3 regions of the Streptosporangium becharense genome follow, and region 3 is predicted to be linked to each of the others. Evidence: predicted binding sites of a transcription regulator. Region 3 holds the regulator's gene; each other region holds the start of a gene.

Region 1 (6,602 bases), 3.8 Mb from region 3:
ACGCCTCGTCGTCGATGAGCCCCACCTCGGAGAAGCGTTCCAGCACCGCGTCGGCCGCCTCCTGCGGCACTTCACGCTTGCGCAGTGCCTCGGCCAGCTGGGCCCGGGTGCGCGGACCCATGGTCAACAGCCGCAGACAAATCGCCCGTGCCACCGCCTGGGGGTCGGCATCCGGCCCTCGGCCGGCCGCGGACCCCTCGTCGGCCGGGCCGTCGGGCAGGAACCCCGGAGAGCCGCCCCGCGATCGGCGGGTCCCGCGCCGGGACGAGCGAGCCTTTCCTTCTCGTGGCCTGTCTTCCGTCGAGCCCGGCATGCCATCCGGGCGTGGAGCACCGCCCAGGCTCGAAGCACCCTCCGCGTCTGAGCCGCCCTCGAGGCCCGGGATGCCTCCCAAACTCGAAGCACTTCTCAAACCGGGTATGTCTCCCAGACGCGGCGCGTTTTCCGCACTTGACACATTCTCCGCGCCTGGTGTGCCCTTCCGGAGCGGCCTGCTCTCCCGGCGTCTTTGGAACCGGCTTGCGCCTGGCTCCTGAGATCGGTTCGTACCGGGAGAGGCCGCCTCAGACCGCGGGGTCACCCTGGATCGCGAAGCCGTCTCCGGCTCATCGGGCCAGGCACCCCAGTCTCGCGATCCGGCCGCACCGGCCGGACCGGGATCAGGACCCGTTGTCATCGCTCAGCCGAGATCAGGCGTCACCCGGCTTGGCCGCCGCCTTGGAACCGCGGCCGGAAGCTGCGGGAGCCGGAGCGGCGGCGGAAGCGGGTGCGGCCGGCGGGGTCGCGGGGTTGTCGAGGCGCGGACCGATGCCGAGCTTCTCCTTGATCTTCTTCTCGATCTCGTTGGCCATGTCGGGGTGGTTACGCAGGAAGTTTCGCGCGTTCTCCTTGCCCTGGCCGAGCTGGTCGCCCTCGTAGGTGTACCAGGCGCCTGACTTGCGGACGAAGCCATGCTCGACACCCATGTCGATCAGGCCGCCCTCACGCGAGATGCCGACCCCGTAGAGGATGTCGAAGTCGGCCACCCGGAAGGGCGGAGCCATCTTGTTCTTGACGACCTTGACCCGGGTGCGGTTGCCGACCGCCTCGGTGCCGTCCTTCAGCGTCTCGATGCGGCGGATGTCGAGCCGGACCGAGGCGTAGAACTTCAGCGCCTTTCCACCGGTCGTGGTCTCGGGCGAGCCGAACATGACGCCGATCTTCTCGCGGAGCTGGTTGATGAAGATGGCGGTGGTGCCGGTGCTGTTGAGCGCACCGGCGATCTTGCGCAGCGCCTGGGACATCAGGCGGGCCTGAAGACCGACGTGGCTGTCGCCCATCTCGCCCTCGATCTCGGCCTTGGGCACGAGGGCCGCGACCGAGTCGACGACCAGCAGGTCGACCGCGCCGGAGCGGATCAGCATGTCGGCGATCTCCAGCGCCTGCTCACCGGTGTCGGGCTGGGAGACGAGCAGAGCGTCGGTGTCGACGCCCAGCTTCTGGGCGTACTCCGGGTCGAGGGCGTGCTCGGCGTCGATGAAGGCGGCGATGCCGCCGGCGCGCTGGGCGTTGGCCACGGCGTGCAGGGCGACCGTCGTCTTACCCGAGGACTCGGGGCCGTAGATCTCCACGATGCGGCCCCGCGGGAACCCGCCGATGCCGAGTGCCACGTCGAGCGCGATGGAGCTGGTGGGGATCACCTCGATGGGCGCCCGGGTCTCGTCGCCCAGGCGCATGATGGACCCCTTGCCGAACTGCCGCTCGATCTGAGCGAGCGCGGTCTCGAGCGCCTTCTCGCGGTCGTTGGATGCCATGGGAGCCCCCCTGGAGGTCGCGGTTTGGATCGGTTGCCAGAAAGCTACGGTGTGCCACCGACATTTTCGGGAGGGCACGCCAGGAGTGGTGGCCTGTTCAATATAGCCGAACGACTGTTCGATCGCCGCCGGTCGGCACACCGGGCCCGACGGACCTCGGAACCCGGCGCGGACTCCCGCCGGAACACGAAGGCGACCCTCGCCGGGACCCGGAGACGGCTCCTGCGAAAACCCTGGGCGGGGTCCGGTGCCCGCCGGTCGGACTCCTGACCGGATCCCGCCCGCGGGCCGCCTCGTACCGCCGGGGCAACGGATTCGTCTCGCGGACGACATTCTCAAGCACCCCCCGGATCCGTTGCCGCCCGCCCGCCCGGAGGTGATCCTGAGGGCAAAACGATTCCGAGGTGCCCGGCGTGCCGAACGCGTTCCTGCAGCAGCGTCTCGTCCATCTCGACTCCCTGGCGGCCGAACTCCGGCACCGGGGGCTGACCAGCCGCAAGGTCGGAGCCACCGCTCCCGTCCTATGGGTGTGGCATCCGGGGAGCCTCCGGCAGACGGTCGTCTTCGCCACCCCCGCGATGGACGGCTGGTTCTTCCTGTGGTCACCGGACGGTCAGCAGGACGCCGCCGATCCCGCGCACACAGCCGAGATGATCAGCAGGCTCCTCGACCCGGCGGACGGCCTCGCGGGAGACGGCCCTCCCGACTCTCCCGGCGCCCCGGGGGGCGACGGTCCGGAAGACGGTCATGCGGGACCTGCGTGAGGACCGCGCACGTGAAAGACCCGCCTCGCCGGATCGCTCCGACCGGGCCGTGCCGACGCCGGAGCGTCCCGCGGCCCGGCACACGGCGCACAGCGGAACTCGGCTCCGGCCGGGAAAACTCAGCGCAGCTTGGGGGAGACCTCGGTCACCTTGCACACGGCCTGCCAGACCTCCTTGGCCCCGATCCCGTCGGCCAGGGCCTGGACGACCGTCCGGCCCCCGAGTTCGGCGATGACGTAGTCACGGGCCCACGACTCGGCGTACTGGTCACCGAAGTGCAGTTTCATCCGTCTCCAGAACTCGGACAGGCGCATGACCCAAGTATGGGTCCGTCCCCGGTGTGCGGCGGCCGTCCGCCGCGTCCGGTGAGCGCGGACGAGCGCCTCCGGCCCGGGGCCGCCGGACCGGCCGGGAACACCACGGGGCCGGATGACCGGCCGAGCGCACACGGGAGACGCTTCACCACGGTCGCACCGTCAGATGACGTGGGATCCGTACATCTCGCCGAGGGGATCGGCGAGCAGTTCGAGACGGGCGCCGTCGGGATCGGCGAAGTAGATGGAGGCGCCGCTCTCGACCTGGTGGGGTACGCCGGCGGCCTCCAGTTTGCCGCGCAGGCGCTCCCAGGTGGACGGGTCGACGGAGATGGCGACGTGATGGAGCCCGCCGAGGATCTCCTTGTAGGGGCCGAGGTCCAGGCCGGGGAAGTCGAAGAAGGCCAGCAGGTTCCCGTTGCCGATGTCGAAGAAGAAGTGGTTCGAGCCGCGGTAGTCACGGTTCTCGAAGATCTCCGTGAGGGGGAACTCCAACAGGTCCTGGTAGAAGGCGATCGTGGCCTCGACGTCCGAGGAGATCAGCGCGAAATGGTGCAGCCCTCTGGCGCTGCTGGGCGGCCGATGCTCCCTGAGGTGCTGGGCCCTGATCCGCTCGCGTGTCGCCTCGATGGCCGGATAGTCGATGCTCATCGTCGTTCACCGCTCAATGCATCGTGTGTTCGTCAGGCTCTATCTCCGTGACGAGAGGGAGCCAACCTATCTTGAACGTCAGGCCATGATGGCGGTATCGCCCCGGCCGGGTTTTCCCCCGGACCACCCGGCACGGTTCCGCCGCAGGTGGGTGTGGCGGATCCCCGCCTGCGGGGCCGGGCGATTCTGTCGGTGGGACCGTGCAGTATGGGGCGGTCAGCCGGTGGCCGGTCGAGTCGGGGCGAGGAGGCCAGCGATGGAGGAGACCACCAACACGGACGGGGCGCTCGACCATTTCACCTCGGTGACCAGGGAATGGTTCACCGGGGCGTTCGCCGCCCCCACCGCCGCCCAGGAGGGTGCGTGGGCGTCGATCGCCCGGGGCGACAACACACTGGTGGTCGCGCCGACCGGATCGGGCAAGACGCTGGCCGCCTTCCTGTGGTCGCTCGACCGGCTCGCGGCCGATCACGTCGAGAGGGCTCATACCGGTGGCGGCACCGGTGAGGGCGGCACGGGCGGCGGTGGCACCGGGGGTGACGGCGCGGGTGACGGCGGCGCGCATCGCGGTGCGGCCGGGCGGGCGGAAGGCGCCGGGCGGCGCCCACGCGCGAAGGACGACCGGCCCACGAGGCTGTGCCGTGTCCTATATGTGTCGCCGCTCAAGGCCCTGGCCGTCGACATCGAGCGCAACCTCCGGGCGCCCCTGGCGGGGGTGAAGCAGACCGCGCGGCGGCTCGGGCTCCCGGTGCCGGAGATAACGGTGGCGATCCGGTCGGGTGACACCTCGCCCGAGGAGCGACGCCGGTTCGCGACCAGGCCGTCCGACATCCTGATCACCACCCCCGAGTCGTTGTTCCTGCTGCTGACGAGCCAGGCCCGTGAGGCGCTGCGTGAGGTGGAGACCGTCATCGTCGACGAGGTGCACGCGGTGGCGGCCACCAAGCGCGGCGCGCATCTGGCCCTCAGCCTGGAGCGGCTCGACGCTCTGCTGGAGCGGCCCGCCCAGCGGATCGGCCTGTCGGCCACCGTGCGCCCGGTCAGCGAGGTGGCCGCCTTCCTCGGCGGATCGCGACCGGCGGTGGTGGTTCAGCCGCCCGCGGAGAAGACCATCGAGGTCGACATCGTCGTGCCGATCGAGGACATGACCGAGCTCGACGCCCCCGTTCCCTCCCCTTCGCCCGCCGACGTGCCCGACGAAGACCGGTGGCTGATCGAGCCTCCGGCGAGGCGCTCGATCTGGCCGCACGTCGAGGAGCGGCTCTTCGACCTGATCGGCGGTCACCGGTCGACGATCGTGTTCGCCAACTCGCGGCGGCTGGCCGAACGGCTGTGCACTCGCCTCAACGAGCTGGCCTGGGAGCGCCGGTCCCCCGGCACCGGGCAGACCGACGTCGACGCGGGGGCCGGAGCACGGGGGCGGGCCCCGGAGGGCGGTTCGTCCGGCCGCTCCACGGGAGTCGGGCAGGCCGCCGAGGGTGCCGCGGAGGCGGAGGGCGGGCCGGTGCACTGGGCGGGCGGGTTCCCCGTCCCGCCCGCCTCGACCGCGACCCCGGCGGAGATGATGGCTCAGGCCGGAGCCGCCAAGGGGGTGGTCCCGGAGATCGTGCGGGCCCACCACGGCTCGGTCTCGAAGGAGGAGCGCGCTCAGATCGAGGAGGCGCTGAAGTCGGGGCGGTTGCCCGCCGTGGTCGCCACCTCCAGCCTGGAGCTCGGCATCGACATGGGCGCGGTCGACCTGGTCGCCTGCGTGGGGGCACCGCCGAGTGTGGCGAGCGGTCTGCAACGCATCGGCCGGGCCGGGCACCAGGTGGGGGCGGTCTCCCGGGGCGTGATCTTTCCCAAGTACCGCGGTGACCTGGTTCAGACCGCCGTGGTGGCCGAGCGGATGAGAACCGGTGAAATCGAGGATCTGCGGTATCCACGCAACCCGCTCGACGTACTCGCCCAGCAGATCGTGGCGATGACAGCGCTGGACGAATGGACGGTCGACGAGCTGGAGACCGTTGTGCGCCGCGCCGCCCCTTATCGGACGCTGCCCAGGAGCGCGCTGGAGGCGACGCTCGACATGCTCGCCGGGCGATACCCGAGCGAGGAGTTCGCCGAGCTGCGGCCCCGTATCGTCTGGGACCGGGTCACCGGCACCCTGCAGGGCCGTCCCGGCGCGCAGCGACTGGCGGTGACCAACGGCGGCACGATCCCCGACCGTGGGCTCTTCGGAGTCTTCCTGGTCGGCGAGAAGGCGTCCCGGGTCGGTGAGCTGGACGAGGAGATGGTCTACGAGTCGCGGGTGGGGGACGTCTTCGTGCTGGGCGCGACCTCCTGGCGGATCGAGGACATCACCGCCGACCGGGTCCTGGTCACGCCCGCCCCGGGACAGCCGGGCAAGCTTCCCTTCTGGCACGGCGACACCGCGGGCCGTCCCGCGGAGCTGGGCAAGGCCATCGGCGCGTTCCTGCGCGACATGTCGGCGGCGGGTGCGGGCACCGGGGCCCTGGACCGGGTCAGGGCGGCCGGGCTGGACGACTTCGCCGCCGCCAACCTGCTTTCCTACCTGGCCGAGCAGCGCCAGGCCACCGGATACGTGCCGGACGACAGGACGCTGCTGGTCGAGCGTTTCCACGACGAGCTGGGCGACTGGCGGGTCGTGGTCCATTCCCCGTACGGGGCACGGGTGCACGCACCGTGGTCGCTGGCGATCGGACGGCGGCTGCGGGAGCGCTACGGCGTCGACGTGCAGGCCGTCCACTCCGATGACGGGATCGTGCTGCGCATCCCCGACACCCTCTCCGATCCCCCGTCCGACGTGGCGGTCTTCGACGCGGACGAGATCGAGCAGATCGTCACCGAGGAGCTCGGCGGCTCGGCGCTGTTCGCGGCGCGGTTCCGGGAGTGCGCCGGGCGGTCCCTGCTGCTGCCGCGCCGCACGCCGGGCAAGCGGACTCCGCTCTGGCAGCAGCGGCAGCGGGCCTCGCACCTGCTGGCCGTCGCCGGGCGCTATGGGTCGTTTCCGGTGGTGCTGGAGACGATGCGCGAGTGCCTGCAGGACGTCTTCGACGTGCCGGGGCTGGTCCGGCTCA
Region 2 (6,602 bases), 980 kb from region 3:
GGGGTCAGCTCCACCGGCGTCTGGCCCCTGCTCACCCGCCGCCGCGCCGGGTCGAGCGCCAGGTCTCCGGCCCGCAGCACGGCCGGTCGCCGGTTCGCGCCGCGCCGCAGCAGCGCCCGCAGTCTGGCCACCAGCACGACGTAGGAGAACGGTTTGGTCAGGTAGTCGTCCGCACCCAGGTCGAGCCCGTCGGCCATGTCGTACTCGCCGTCCTTGGCCGACAGCATCAGGATCGGCACCCAGTTCTCCTCGGCGCGCAACTGCTTGCACACGTTGTAGCCGGAGATCCTGGGCAGCATGATGTCCAGGACCACCACGTCGTACTCACCGTGGCGGGCCTGGTGCAGGCCGTCCTCCCCGTCGTGCGCGAGGTCGACGGCGAACCCCTCGGCCTGCAACCCGCGCTGGAGGGCCGCGGCCATCCGCCGTTCGTCCTCCACGACGAGAACTCGCATCCCCACCCCTTCCCCGTCGGCGATCTCGTTCCCGGCATTCTCGACCGGCCGGCCTGAGAGCCGGCTGAGAACCCTGTGAGCCCTCTCAGTCTGTCTCAGCTTCGGCACAGGAACGGTCACGCAGTCTGACGGTCGACAGTGATCGACGACATACCGTGGAGCAGTGAGATGTCACAGGAGAAGAGACGGGGCCGCATGGTGAGGTGGGCCGTGCCGGTCGCCGCGTTCGCGGTGGTCGCCGGGGCGGTCGGCGCGGGGCCGGTCATCGCCGCCGTCCAGGGGGACCCCGCGCTGCCGGAGCGCACCGCCGAGCAGTTGCTGGCCGACGCCGCCCGCGCCGCCCAGTCCGGGGTGAGGCCCATGTCGGGCACGGTCATGCAGACCGCATCCCTGGGCCTGCCGGGGCTTCCGGAGCTGCCGGGCGGCACGGGCGGCGCCTCGCCCGCCACGCTCCTGGCGGGCTCCCACGAGCTCAAGGTCTGGTACGGCGGGCAGGGCAGGATCCGCCTGGCGCTGCCCGGCCGGATGAGCGAGACCGACCTGATCGTCAACGGCGACCAGGTGTGGCTGTGGGAGAGCGGGGCCAACACGGCCACCCGGGTCAAGGTCGACGCGGGCGCCCACGCCGACGCCCACCCCGGGAGCCGCGGCGGGCCCGGACCCGAGGAGACCCTGCCGGCGACCACGCCGCAGCAACTGGCGCGGAAGGTGCTCCAGGCGGCCGAGGCCGACACCGTGGTCGGCGTGACCAACGCCGAGCGGGTCGCCGACCGCCCGGCATACCAGCTCACCCTCGCACCCAAGGACGCGTCGTCGCTGGTCAAGGAGGTCAGGCTGGCCCTCGACGGCGAGACCCTCGTCCCGCTGCGGGTCCAGGTCTACGCCAGGAGCGCGACCGAGCCCGCCTTCGAGGTCGGCTTCACCTCCGTCACGTTCTCCCCGCCCGCCGCCGGCAACTTCGCCTTCACCCCGCCCGCGGGCGCCAAGGTGGAGGAGAAGCCGCTCGCCGGTTTCTTCGAGGAGCGCGGGATCGGCCACGGTGACGGCGCGGGCCCCGGGCCGGCCGGGGCGGGACGGCCCGGGGACGGGGTCGAGGACGGAGATCTCAGGGACGGGTCCCGCAAGGGCGGCGTCAAGACCGTCGGCGACGGCTGGACCACGGTCGCGGTGCTCCCCGTCTCCGGACAGGACCTCAAGGGCGGTGCCCCGGAGAACGGCCGGCCGGCCGGCGAGGACGCCGGTGCGCTCGTCGAGAGCGTCCTGAAGTCCGCCAGGCAGGTCAGCGGCCCCTGGGGCAGCGGCAGGGTCATCCAGACCAAGCTGGTGTCGGCGTTGCTGACCGACGACGGCCGCCTGCTGGTCGGCGCGGTCACCCCGGAGAAGCTGACCGAGGCCGCCGGTCAGAAGTGAGCCGGACGCCGGGAGGGCCCGCGACGGTGCCCTCCCGGCCCTCCCGGACCGCCCCGCCTTCCCGCCCGCGCGGGCCCGCCCCCGGGGCCGGGACACCCCGCCCGGGGACGGAGGCGTCGATGAACATGATGAGCCGACGAGCAGTGGGAGAGACGTGCCGATCGCCCAGAACACCAGGACCGGTGAGGTCCCGGACGACGGACCGGGAGGGGGAGCCGTGCTGACCGCCGAGAGACCGATGACAGGCAGGACCGGCGCCGATGAGGACCTCTCGATCGTCACCGACGGCCTGACCAAACGATTCGCGGGCGGCCAGGTGGCCGTGGACGCCCTCGACCTGGCCGTGCCCGCCGGAGCCGTCTTCGGCTTCCTCGGCCCCAACGGCTCAGGCAAGACCACGACCATACGCATGCTGCTCGGCCTGGTCACGCCCACCTCGGGCACCTGCCGGGTGCTCGGCACGCCGATGCCCGGCGGGGCCGGCACCGTGCTGTCGAAGGTGGGAGCCCTGGTCGAGGGGCCCGCCTTCTACCCCTACCTGTCGGGTGAGGCGAACCTGCGCCGCTATGACGCGGCCGACCGGTCGGCTGACCCGCGCACCGCCTCGGCCAGGATCGGGCTCGCCCTGGAACGGGTGGGGCTGTCCGCTGCGGCCCGCAAGCGCTACCGGGCGTACTCACTGGGCATGCGCCAGCGGCTGGCCATCGCCGCGGCGCTGCTCGTCCCGAGGCAACTGCTGATCCTCGACGAGCCGACCAACGGCCTGGATCCGCAGGGCACCCGCGAGGTGCGGGCCCTGGTCAAGGAGATCGCCGCCGACGGGACGACCGTGTTCGTCTCCTCCCACCTGCTGGCCGAGGTGGAGCAGATGTGCTCACACGTCGCCGTCATGCGGGCCGGCCTGCTGGTCGCCCAGGGGCCCATCGCCGACCTCCGGGCCGCGGAGGCGGTCAGGATCCGGGTGGAGACCCCCGACACCGCCGAGGCCGTGGCGGTGCTCGCCGGCCTCGGCCTGCCGGAGATCCGCGTCGGTGACGGCGAGGTCGGCGCGGGCCTGGCCACCGAGGCCCCGGAAAGGATCTGCGCCGCCCTGGTCACCGGAGGCGTCGCCGTCCGCGGCCTGGCGGTGCAGCGGCCGAGCCTCGAGGACGTGTTCGTCGGGTTGACCGGGGAGGGCTTCGATGTCGACGGTTAGCGGAAGACAGACGCCGATGGTCGGCGGGAGAGAAGCCCTGTCCACCGGGAACAGCGTCGGGAACACCGCTGGGAACACCGTCGGGAACACCGTGCCCGCCGTCCGGGCATGGCTGCGGCTGCTCGGCTCGGAGGCGGGCCTGACCTTCCGGCGGCCCAGGAACGCCGCGATGCTGGGCCTCCTCGTGGTGATCCCGGTGCTGGTCGGCGTCGCGCTGCGGGTGTTCGGCAGCCCCGAGGAGAGCGGGCCCGGCAGGGGGACGGCGATCCTGCAGCAGGTCACCGGGAACGGGCTGTTCCTGACCTTCGCCGCGCTCTCGATCCTCGTGCAGTTGCTGCTGCCGGTCGTCGTCGCGGTGGTCGCGGGTGACTCCGTCGCCGGAGAGGCGGGCCTGGGCACCCTGCGTTACCTGCTCGCGGTGCCCGCGGGCCGGACCCGCCTGCTGGCCGTCAAATATGTCAACGCGGTCGTCTTCTGCCTGGCCGCCGTCACCGCGGTGGCGCTCTCCGGGCTCCTGACCGGCCTGGTGCTCTTCCCCGCGGGCCCGATCACCCTGCTGTCGGGCGTCACGGTTCCCTTCGCCGAGGGCGTGCTGCGCATCGGCGTCGTCGTCCTCTACGTCACCGCGGGGATGGCGGCTCTGGCGGCCGTCGCACTGGCCCTGTCGACGTTCACCGAGGTCTCCATCGGCGCCATCGCCTCGACCGTGGTCGTCGTCATCGTGGCGCAGGTCCTCGGTGCCATCCCGCAGCTCGCCGCGATCCAGCCCTACCTGCTCACCACCTGGTGGAGCCACTTCGACGGGGTTCTGCGTGCCCCGGTCGCCGTCGACGAGATGGCGGACGGCCTGCTGGTCTTCGGCGCCTACGTCGTCGTCTTCGGATCCGTCGCCTGGGCCCGGTTCACCGGCAAGGACATCACCTCCTGAGCCGCCGTCGCATTCGGGCCGCCGCGGCCCGCAAGCGCCTCTTCAGGTGTAATAGCAGGTCAGGGCGGGTAAGCGTGCTCTCGACCGTGACACGGGCCCGGGGGGAGAGCCATGAGCGAGCGACTCGGGGACGAGGGGGAGCGGCCCGTCGAGCGCGGGGGCGGCGAGGAGGCGAGCGGCACACCGCTGACGCCCGCCGAGGAGAAGAACTCACTGCGCCCCGCAGGCGTCACGCCCGGCGCCACTCCCAGCTCCGCTCCCGGCGTCACCCCCGGTTCCGTTGCCGGTGACGACCGGGGCGACGACACCGGGGCGGACGAGGTGAGCGACGAGGTCTACGAACGGACCAAGGAGCTCAACCCCGACGACTTCGAGTGACGGGACCCGCCCCGGACCGTCTCCGGCCACCACGGGTCCCGCCCGCGCCGCGGGCTCACCCGGTCGCGCTCACCCGTCTCCCTGGTTGAGACGCTCGCTCCTGCCCTGGAGCTCGTCGATCAGCTTGGACGCCTCGGCCTTGCTGAGCCCCTCCGGAACGTCACGCCCGGCCTCCCTGGCGAGTGTGCGCAGGTACGACTCCTGGGGTGCGGTCATCGGCTCGTCCCCCGTCGCCCACTCCTCGGGATCCTTCTCCACCGGTCCTCGGTCCATGATGCTCCCCTTTCGAACTTCCGTTCGCCCTACCCGGTGAATCCGCGCTGTATTCCTCCGCTGCCCGAGCGGGCGGGCGTCCACCCGGGCTTCCTGCGGAGGTGGTTCCCGGTCTGCCCGCCGGTGGCGCTCTTGGAGCGGGTCCGGCGGGCGGCGACGCCGTCGCGGGTGACCGTCGTGGTTCCGGCTCCGCGGCGGCACCCGCCCGCTTCGCGGTGCCCAGCGGGTCAGGAGGCGGAGGACCGGCCGCCGCGGCGCAGGCCGAACACGCCGAGCGCGGTCCCGACGAGCCCCACCGCCAGACCGGCGCCGCCCAGCAGGCGGGCGGTGCCGTCCGAGGCGTCCGCCGCGTTCGCGGCGGCGGGAACCGCGGAGACCGACGGGGCCGTGGTGGCGGGCGCCGTGGTGGTGGCCGCGCCGTGGCCCTCACCCGACGCCGTGGCGGGGGTGAGCCTGAGCACCGGGGCCGGGCGCTCGGGTTCCGAGCCGTCGGCCCTGGGCTCGTCGGCCCACTTGACGACCTCGCCGCCGCTGTAGGTCTGGGTGGCGGGGAAGACGAGGTGGTCGGTGTCGGTGGGCAGCATCCCCAGTGACACCTCGAACTCCTGGAACTGGCCGGGTTCGATCCTGCCTCCCGACCAGGTGATCTTCGTGACGGCCTCGGTGATCTCCCCGTACTCGGTCTTGACCGGCTTGGGGAGCTTGCCCTCGACCACCTTGATCTTCCAGCCCGGCACCGGTTTGACCGAGACGAAGGCCAGCGGGTGGTCCAGGGGGAGGGCGACCTCCAGTTTGGTGGTCGAGGCGTCGTCCCGCTCGTTCGGCACGCGGAAGGCGACCTTGGAGAAGCCTCCCTGCTCGGCGCTCGCGGGGTTGACGGTCACGTGCGCGAGGGCGGGCAGCGCGAGACCCACGGTGAGGGCTGCGGCACCGGCGGTGACAACCGCCAGACCGCGGCAGGCACGCGAAAACGACATGGGGTTCTCCACTTCGGTACGTCGGTACGTTGATACGTCGGGACGTCGTGAGGCCAGAATGCCGGGATATCGGCACGTCATCGGGCCGACAGGCCGGACGCCGAGATCTTCGGCCGGCGGATCGGAACGCCGGAGACAGATTGGGGTGCCGGAATGGGGCAGGACGTCAGAAACGGCCCAGGACGCCGGGAACGGGACAGGTCAGGCGGTGCGGAGTGGAGGGCCGCGCCGGCTGACGGAGTGCCGCAGGACCGTGCCCGCCGGAAGCGGCGCCGAGGCCGGGCGGAGCACGGACGGGGCGGGTGCGGACGGGGGCCGCGGCGGCGACAGCACCGCCAGCAGCCGGCGTCCCGCCGAACGGAGCAGCGACCACAGCGCGTCCTCGCCCCGTGACAGCCACCAGCCGGTGATCAGAGTCGCGGTGAGGTGCGCGGCGAGCATGCCCACGCTCTCGCCCAGCCCTTTGACGTGCGGGTGCGGGGCCAGGGACGTGCCCGCCGGATCGCCGAGCGCGAACAGTTCGTGCAGCAGCAACTGCAGGGCTGACAGGCCGGTGCTGATCGTCGCCGTGGAGCGCTCGCGTCCGGCGAGCAGCACGGCCGCCGCGGCCACCGCCGACCCGCCGATGGCCACCGCCCACGGCACCGGCCCGGAGCCTCCCGCGGCCGTGTGGCCGAGGACGGCGAGCGCCACGCAGACGGCCGAGAAGACGGCCGCCCGCACGAGGCGTAGCGGGAGGCGGGCACGCATGGTGGCCCCATGCTCTCACGCCCGCGCGGTGACCGCCGCTGTGCACTTCACACCACGGGGCGGTCGGCGGCTCGCGCTGTGGGACGGGCGGCGGTTCGCGCTGTGGGACGGGCGGCGGTTCGCGCTGTGGGGCGGGCGGTGGCTCGCGCTGTGGGACGGGCGCCGCCGGAGGGGTCAGGTGTAGAGCCGGAGCAGGTCGTCCTCGGTCTCGCGGCGCACGATCACCCTGGCCGAGC
Region 3 (6,602 bases):
GTGCCGTGGCCTGTGCCCAGCCGCCGGGGGAGGTGCTCCCGTGCCCGCCGTTCCGGGGGTCTGAGGCGTTCTGCCGGGTGCCGTCCTGCGCCGGGGTGGGCTGGGGCCAGCCGTTACCGCCGGGGGAGGCGTTCTGCCGGGCACCGTTCTCGGCGTCCTCCTGGGGGCGGGGGAGCCGCGGGCCGGTGCCCAGCGGGTCGTTCGCCCAGGAGGGCACCGGCTCAGCTGCCTCCGGCCATGCCGGAGGCGGGTGGGGCTGGCTGGACTGCTCCGAGGCCATGCTTTCCTTACCTCCCGCGCGGTTGCCCGAATTATGAGTATTGGGCATGGTCTCACGTGAGACGGGGGGGTTCGCAGGGAAACCGGAGAACGCACCCCTGAACTGGAGCCCGGTGGGATCGGTCGGCGGGTCCTGCAAGGGGAGACCGACCTCCAACGGATCCGGGCCCTGCCCCGGCTCGACTGAATGTGCCACGGTGAAAAGAGTAGACGGGAAGGACAAACGAGGTCACAACAGGCACGTAGCCATCGGATCTCATCCATCTCGGTATGGATACGAGCCCCATTCTGCTGACCCTGGACCCGCCTGTCCCTCGTTTCGCATGATCGCACATGTTTTCCCAGCCCATGAATACGCCTTGCGGGCTGCGATAGGCTTGGACTATGCGTGCCGCGACCCTGCTTACCGGGCCGCATCGGCTTTCCCGTCTCTGAGCGCCCGGCCGATGCGGCTGCCCTCCGCGTGAGCGGGGGGTTTTTCATTGGGCCGGACGGGTCAGATCATCCGCGCAGACGTAGACCGAGGGAAGATTCAGTGAGCGACAGAGCCGACACGGCGAGCGACGAGCAGCACTACGACCCGCAGGCGCTGCAGGTCAAGTGGCAGCGGCGGTGGGAGGAGATCGACCCCTTCCGGGCCTCCGACGACCCCGCCGACACGCGTGAGAAGCGCTACGTGCTCGACATGTTCCCCTACCCCTCCGGGGACCTGCACATGGGCCACGCCGAGGCGTTCGGCATCGGCGACGTCGTCTCGCGTTACTGGCGCCAGCGGGGCTACAACGTCCTGCACCCCATCGGCTGGGACTCCTTCGGTCTGCCCGCGGAGAACGCCGCGATCAAGCGTAACGCGCACCCCGCCGAGTGGACGTACGCCAACATCGAGACCCAGGCCGCCTCCTTCAAGCGGTACGGGGTCTCCTTCGACTGGTCGACCCGCCTGCACACCAGCGACACCGGTTACTACCGCTGGACCCAGTGGCTGTTCCTGCGCTTCTTCGAGCGCGGCCTGGCCTACCGCAAGGGCGGCCTGGTCAACTGGTGCCCCAACGACCAGACCGTGCTGGCCAACGAGCAGGTCGTCGGCGGCAGGTGCGAGCGCTGCGGCGCCGAGGTCGTCCGCCGTGAGTTGACCCAGTGGTACTTCAAGATCACTGAATACGCGGACCGGCTGCTGGACGACATGGCGCAGCTGGAGGAGACCTGGCCGGAGCGCGTGCTGGCCATGCAGCGCAACTGGATCGGCCGCTCCGAGGGCGCCGACGTCGACTTCGTGATCGAGGGCCGCGACGAGCCGGTCACCGTCTACACCACCCGCCCCGACACCCTGTACGGCGCCACCTTCTTCGTGGTCGCCCCGGACGCGCCGCTGGCCGAGGAGATCGTCGCAGAGGAGCAGCGCGCCGCGTTCGAGGCGTACCGCGCGGAGGTGGCGAAGCTGTCCGACATCGACCGCCTGTCCACCGAGAAGAAGAAGACCGGTGTCTTCCTGGGCCGCTACGCCGTCAACCCGGTCAACGGTGAGCGGATGCCGGTCTGGGCGGCCGACTACGTGCTGTCCGACTACGGCCACGGCGCCATCATGGCCGTGCCCGCGCACGACCAGCGCGACCTCGACTTCGCCCGCGCCTTCGACCTGCCGGTGCGGGTCGTGGTGCACACCGGCCTGGCCGACCCCGGCGAGACCGGCGTGGCCACCCCCGGCGACGGCGCGCTGGTCAACTCCGGCCCCCTGGACGGCCTGAGCAAGGCCGACGCGATCCGGAAGATCATCGAGGTGCTGGGCGAGCGCGGCACCGGCAAGGCGGCGGTCAACTTCCGCCTGCGCGACTGGCTGCTGTCCCGCCAGCGCTTCTGGGGTTGCCCCATCCCGATCATCCACTGTCTCGACTGCGGAGAGGTCCCCGTCCCGGACGACCAGCTGCCCGTCACCCTGCCCGACCTGCGCGGCGAGGCCCTGTCTCCCAAGGGCGTCTCCCCGCTGGCCTCGGCCGGGGAGTGGGTCAACGTCTCCTGTCCCAAGTGCGGCGGCTCCGCGCAGCGTGACACCGACACCATGGACACCTTCGTCGACTCGTCGTGGTATTTCCTGCGTTACGTCGACCCCGACTACTCCGACGGCCCGTTCGACGTGGAGAAGCTCCGCCAGTGGGGCCCGGTCGACCAGTATGTCGGCGGCGTCGAGCACGCGGTGCTGCACCTGCTGTACTCACGGTTCTTCACCAAGGTCCTGCACGACATGGGGATGGTCGACTTCACCGAGCCCTTCACCCGCCTGCTGAACCAGGGGCAGGTGATCAACCAGGGCAAGGCGATGTCGAAGTCGCTGGGCAACGGCGTCGACCTGGGCCAGCAGATCGACGCCTACGGTGTCGACGCCGTCCGGCTGACGATGGTGTTCGCCGGCCCGCCGGAGGACGACATCGACTGGGCGGACCTGTCGCCGGCCGCCTCGCAGAAGTTCCTGGCCCGAGCGTTCCGCGTCATGGCCGAGGCCGGTGCCGCCTCCGCGCCGGGAGCCGACTTCGCCGGCGGCGACCCGGAGCTGCGCAAGATCGTCCACCGGACCGTCGACGAGGTCACCAAGCTGGTCGACTCCTACCGCTTCAATGTCGCGGTGGCCCGCATGATGGAGCTGACGAGTGCGGCCCGCCGGGCGATCGACTCCGGGCCCGGCGCCGCCGACCCGGCGGTCCGGGAGGCCGCCGAGGCGCTGGCGGTCATGCTGTCGCTGGTCGCGCCGTACACGGCGGAGGAAGGATGGGAGCGGCTGGGGCACCCCGCCTCGGTCGCCGGGGCCGGCTGGCCGGTCGCCGACCCGGCCCTGCTGGTTCAGGAGTCCCTCATCTGCGTCGTCCAGGTCGCGGGCAAGGTGCGCGACCGGCTGGAGGTCTCCCCGGAGATCTCGGACGCCGACCTGGAGGCGCTGGCGCTGGCCTCGGAGAAGGTCAAGGCGTTCCTGTCCGGCACGCCGCGCAAGGTCATCGTCCGCGCGCCGAAGCTGGTCAACATCGTTCCGTAGCGGTCTCCCGGGGCGTCCCTCCACGGGAGCCCCGGGGACGGCCCGCCGGGAGCGTGCGGGTCCACCGGGAGCCGTCCCGGACCGCGAGGGGCATGGGCGCCCGGCACGGCACGCGGAGAGCGGCGCTCGGAGAGCGACGTGCGCGAAGAGGCGTGCGGGGAACGATGTGCGGGAAGCGGTGACGCAAAAAGGAGCGGGTCCCCCGGTGGTGGGGATCCGCTCCTGAAGCGCGGCGTCTCAGAGTTTGCGCAGCACCGCCACGACCTTGCCGAGGACGGTGGCCTCGTCACCCGGGATCGGGTCGTAGTTGGGGTTGTGCGGGACCAGCCAGACATGGCCGTCCTTGCGCTTGAAGGTCTTGACCGTGGCCTCGCCGTCGATCATCGCCGCGACCACGTCGCCGTTGTCGGCCACCGGCTGCTGGCGCACGACCACCCAGTCTCCGTCGGCGATGGCCGCTTCGATCATCGAGTCACCGCTCACCTGGAGCAGGAAGAGAGTGCCCTCGCCCACGAGCTGCTTGGGCAGGGCGAACACGTCCTCGATGCTCTCCTCGGCGAGGATGGGCCCACCGGCGGCGATCCGGCCCACCAGCGGGACGTACGCGGCGGTCGGGCGGCTGACCGGCGTCTCGTCCTCGTTGTTGGAGTCGGGGTCGACCCACAGCACGGGCTCGCCGGGAAGGCGGACCTCCAGCGCGCGCGGGCGGTGCGGGTCGCGCCGCAGGTAGCCCTTGCGCTGCAACGCCGTCAGCTGGTGCGACACGCTGGAGGTGCTGGTGAGCTGGACCGCCTCACCGATCTCGCGCATGGACGGCGGGTAGCCCCGCTGCTGCACGGAGTCGCGGATCACCTCAAGGATCTTCCGCTGCCTGGGGGTGAGGCCGAGGGAGTCACGCCTGCGAACCGCCAGGTCGTCGGCGGCCGAACCGTTCTCGTTGCGTTCGCTCATACGAACTCCTCGCCTCCCGGTCTGTATCTGATGCGTCGCACGCAGCGACCGTATCGCGGTCGAAGATCATACTCAAACAGATGTTCGAATGTCCTCGAAATCGGCGACGTCGTGGTGTACAACATCGTACGGGAGTTCGATCGACATCGTGTTCGATTCACCGATCTTTCTTCGACATGTGTTCGGCCAGGTCGAGGGGATGGGGGGCCATCGTGAAGCCGACCGCGACACCACGGCGATCCAGGGCCGCGGCAGGAGTGCGTAACGGGTGGCGTCCCGGTGAGGCGCCACGACCTCAGGGGGTGCCGTCCCCGCCGGAGGTGCCGCATCTCCGGCTGGTCCCGCCGCCGAGGCCGGAGGTACGCCGGCCCGCATCTCCGGCTCGCAGGGCCCCGGGGGGTGCGCGCCGAGCCACCGGGCCCGGCGAATCCGCCGAATCCGCTGGCGCCACCAAGGCCTCCAGGGCCGCCAAGGTCGCCGGGACGGCCGGGGTTGTCAAGATCGCCGGGGTCCGGTCGCCTTCCGTGCCGAGCCGCGGGGCTTCCGGGTCCGCGCGGGGCTCCTCGGGCGGCGCCGAGGCGCGTCCGGGCCGGGGCGGACGCAACCCGCGGCCGTCACGTGGCGCGGGCCGCGGGCCGCTCCCTCCCGGGCGGCGTCCCGCGCCGGAGCGCACGCGGGGCTCTGTTCGCGGCCCCGTTCGCGGCTCCGCCCGTCCGCCGCTCCGGTTGACCCGCCGGGGGAAGGCCACCGTGGCGGCGGTGGTCGTGCTGCTCGCCTTCGGAATCCTCTGGCTCTGCGTGCGATCGACCGGCTCCATGTGGCCAATCGGCTCCGTGTGACCGACCGGCTCCTGTGCGAGCGTCCGGCTTCGTGTGGCCGGCCGGTTCCGTGCGTGACGGCTCCGCGTGGCCGGTCGGCTCTGTGTGAACGGCCCCATGTCGATCGGCGCCGTCCGGGCCGGCGGAGCGGTTCTTCCCGGGGTGCCGTCCGCGGGCGGTCGTGAAAGTCTCTAGGATCCCAGGAGTCTCCGCGATCCCAGGGGTCGCCCGTCCCGGGCTCGGGTGTGAGGGGCCCGTCGCCGTGTCGGTGCTGTGCCGTCGCGGTGCCGGTGTCCCGGGCGGTCGCCCGGTGTGTGTCCGAGGGCGTCCCGCTCCGCCGGGCGTTCCGCGAGGCGCGGACGGGGCCTGACTCCCGGAGGTGTCCCCTGGATGCCGGGTGGCCCCCGGGGCGGCCCGTCGCGGGGGGTGTCCGGAGTCTTGCCGGGCGGGCCGCACGTCCGTCTCATGAGGCCCGCGGGAACGCCTCCGCAGGCGCCGGGCGTGCCCACGGACCCGCGGAGCATTCTGGGAGAAGGGTTCCCGGAAGGGCGTCCGGAGGCCCGCCGGGAGGCGGCCGGGGGTGTCGGAGGCGGGTGGGCGAGGTGCTCATGGGGCTTCGGGCGACATCGGAGACGGCCGCGACGTGAGATGCGCGGGCGACACGCCGGGGCGCCTGTGCTGATCAGCCACTTCGCGTGGCGGGGCCCGGCCAACTTGCGTTCATGGTCGCGCACTTCTACGGTTGGACCACAACATCTAGTGGCTTAATCAAGGCACTGCACCACAAATTGTGTTTCTATTACCGCATCTCGACTATTCGGGGGGCGCGCGCGAGCGTCCCGGCGCGCATGCTGTGGGGCAGGGGAGACGAGTGAGCCGCTCGGCAGGTCAAGGAGGCGGCGCGCGTGCATTGTCCGTTCTGTCGTCATCCGGATACACGGGTCATCGACAGCCGGTCCACTGATGACGGTGGCGCCATCCGGCGTCGACGCACGTGCCCGGAGTGCGGACGCAGGTTCACCACACAGGAGACCGTCCTGCTCATGGTGAGCAAGCGCAGCGGCGTGACTGAGCCGTTCTCCCGGGAGAAGGTGATCGCGGGCGTCCGGCGGGCCTGCCAGGGCCGGCCGGTGGGTGAGGACTCCCTGGCCCAGCTGGGCCAGCGGGTCGAGGAGAGCATCCGGGCGACCGGGTGCGCGGAGATCCCCGCCCACGAGGTCGGGCTGGCGATCCTGGGCCCGCTCCGCGAACTGGACGAGGTGGCCTACCTGCGCTTCGCCTCCGTCTACCGGGGGTTCGAGACCCTGGCCGACTTCGAGGCGGAGATCAAGCAGCTCCGTGCGGAGCGCTCCGAAAAGCAGGACTGAATGCAAACCCCGGGCGCCGGGGGTGAAGCGGCGCGTTGATGTGGTCCGATTCGAGGGTTCTACGGGGCCCCGGGAGGGGGAAGTCATGACGGAGACCGTCAGTGGCGCAGTTTCACGTGGCGGCAAGCGGGTGCGCAAGGGCTTGAAGATGAAGCGCATCTTCAC

The links. Region 3 encodes LexA, which represses DNA repair genes until DNA is damaged. Its sites were predicted from a motif close to TCGAACANNTGTTCGA; they were not measured.
Region 1: a site for LexA is predicted at 1,900-1,915, ahead of recA (recombinase RecA). Genes of this name have one in related genera too.
Region 2: a site for LexA is predicted at 4,652-4,667, ahead of F4562_RS29875 (DUF3072 domain-containing protein). Genes of this name have one in related genera too.

The regions. Positions count from the first base shown of each region.
Region 1 covers NZ_JACHMP010000001.1:2,103,407-2,110,008, forward strand. Annotated here, with positions in the region: gene recX (recombination regulator RecX) at 1-676, opposite strand, end outside; gene recA (recombinase RecA) at 690-1,793, opposite strand; gene F4562_RS09035 (hypothetical protein) at 2,207-2,557, shown strand; gene F4562_RS09040 (DUF3046 domain-containing protein) at 2,677-2,871, opposite strand; gene F4562_RS09045 (VOC family protein) at 3,034-3,522, opposite strand; gene F4562_RS09050 (Lhr family helicase) at 3,779-6,602, shown strand, end outside.
Region 2 covers NZ_JACHMP010000001.1:6,872,979-6,879,580, forward strand. Annotated here, with positions in the region: gene F4562_RS29850 (response regulator transcription factor) at 1-455, opposite strand, end outside; gene F4562_RS29855 (LolA family protein) at 651-1,865, shown strand; gene F4562_RS29860 (ABC transporter ATP-binding protein) at 2,020-3,060, shown strand; gene F4562_RS29865 (DUF2705 family protein) at 3,047-3,988, shown strand; gene F4562_RS29870 (hypothetical protein) at 4,100-4,366, shown strand; gene F4562_RS29875 (DUF3072 domain-containing protein) at 4,436-4,639, opposite strand; gene F4562_RS29880 (YcnI family copper-binding membrane protein) at 4,867-5,616, opposite strand; gene F4562_RS29885 (MFS transporter) at 5,818-6,366, opposite strand; gene F4562_RS29890 (hypothetical protein) at 6,395-6,550, shown strand; gene lysA (diaminopimelate decarboxylase) at 6,541-6,602, opposite strand, start outside.
Region 3 covers NZ_JACHMP010000001.1:5,897,097-5,903,698, forward strand. Annotated here, with positions in the region: gene F4562_RS25945 (hypothetical protein) at 1-280, opposite strand, end outside; gene leuS (leucine--tRNA ligase) at 815-3,301, shown strand; gene lexA (transcriptional repressor LexA) at 3,539-4,252, opposite strand; gene nrdR (transcriptional regulator NrdR) at 5,976-6,437, shown strand; gene F4562_RS25965 (vitamin B12-dependent ribonucleotide reductase) at 6,523-6,602, shown strand, end outside.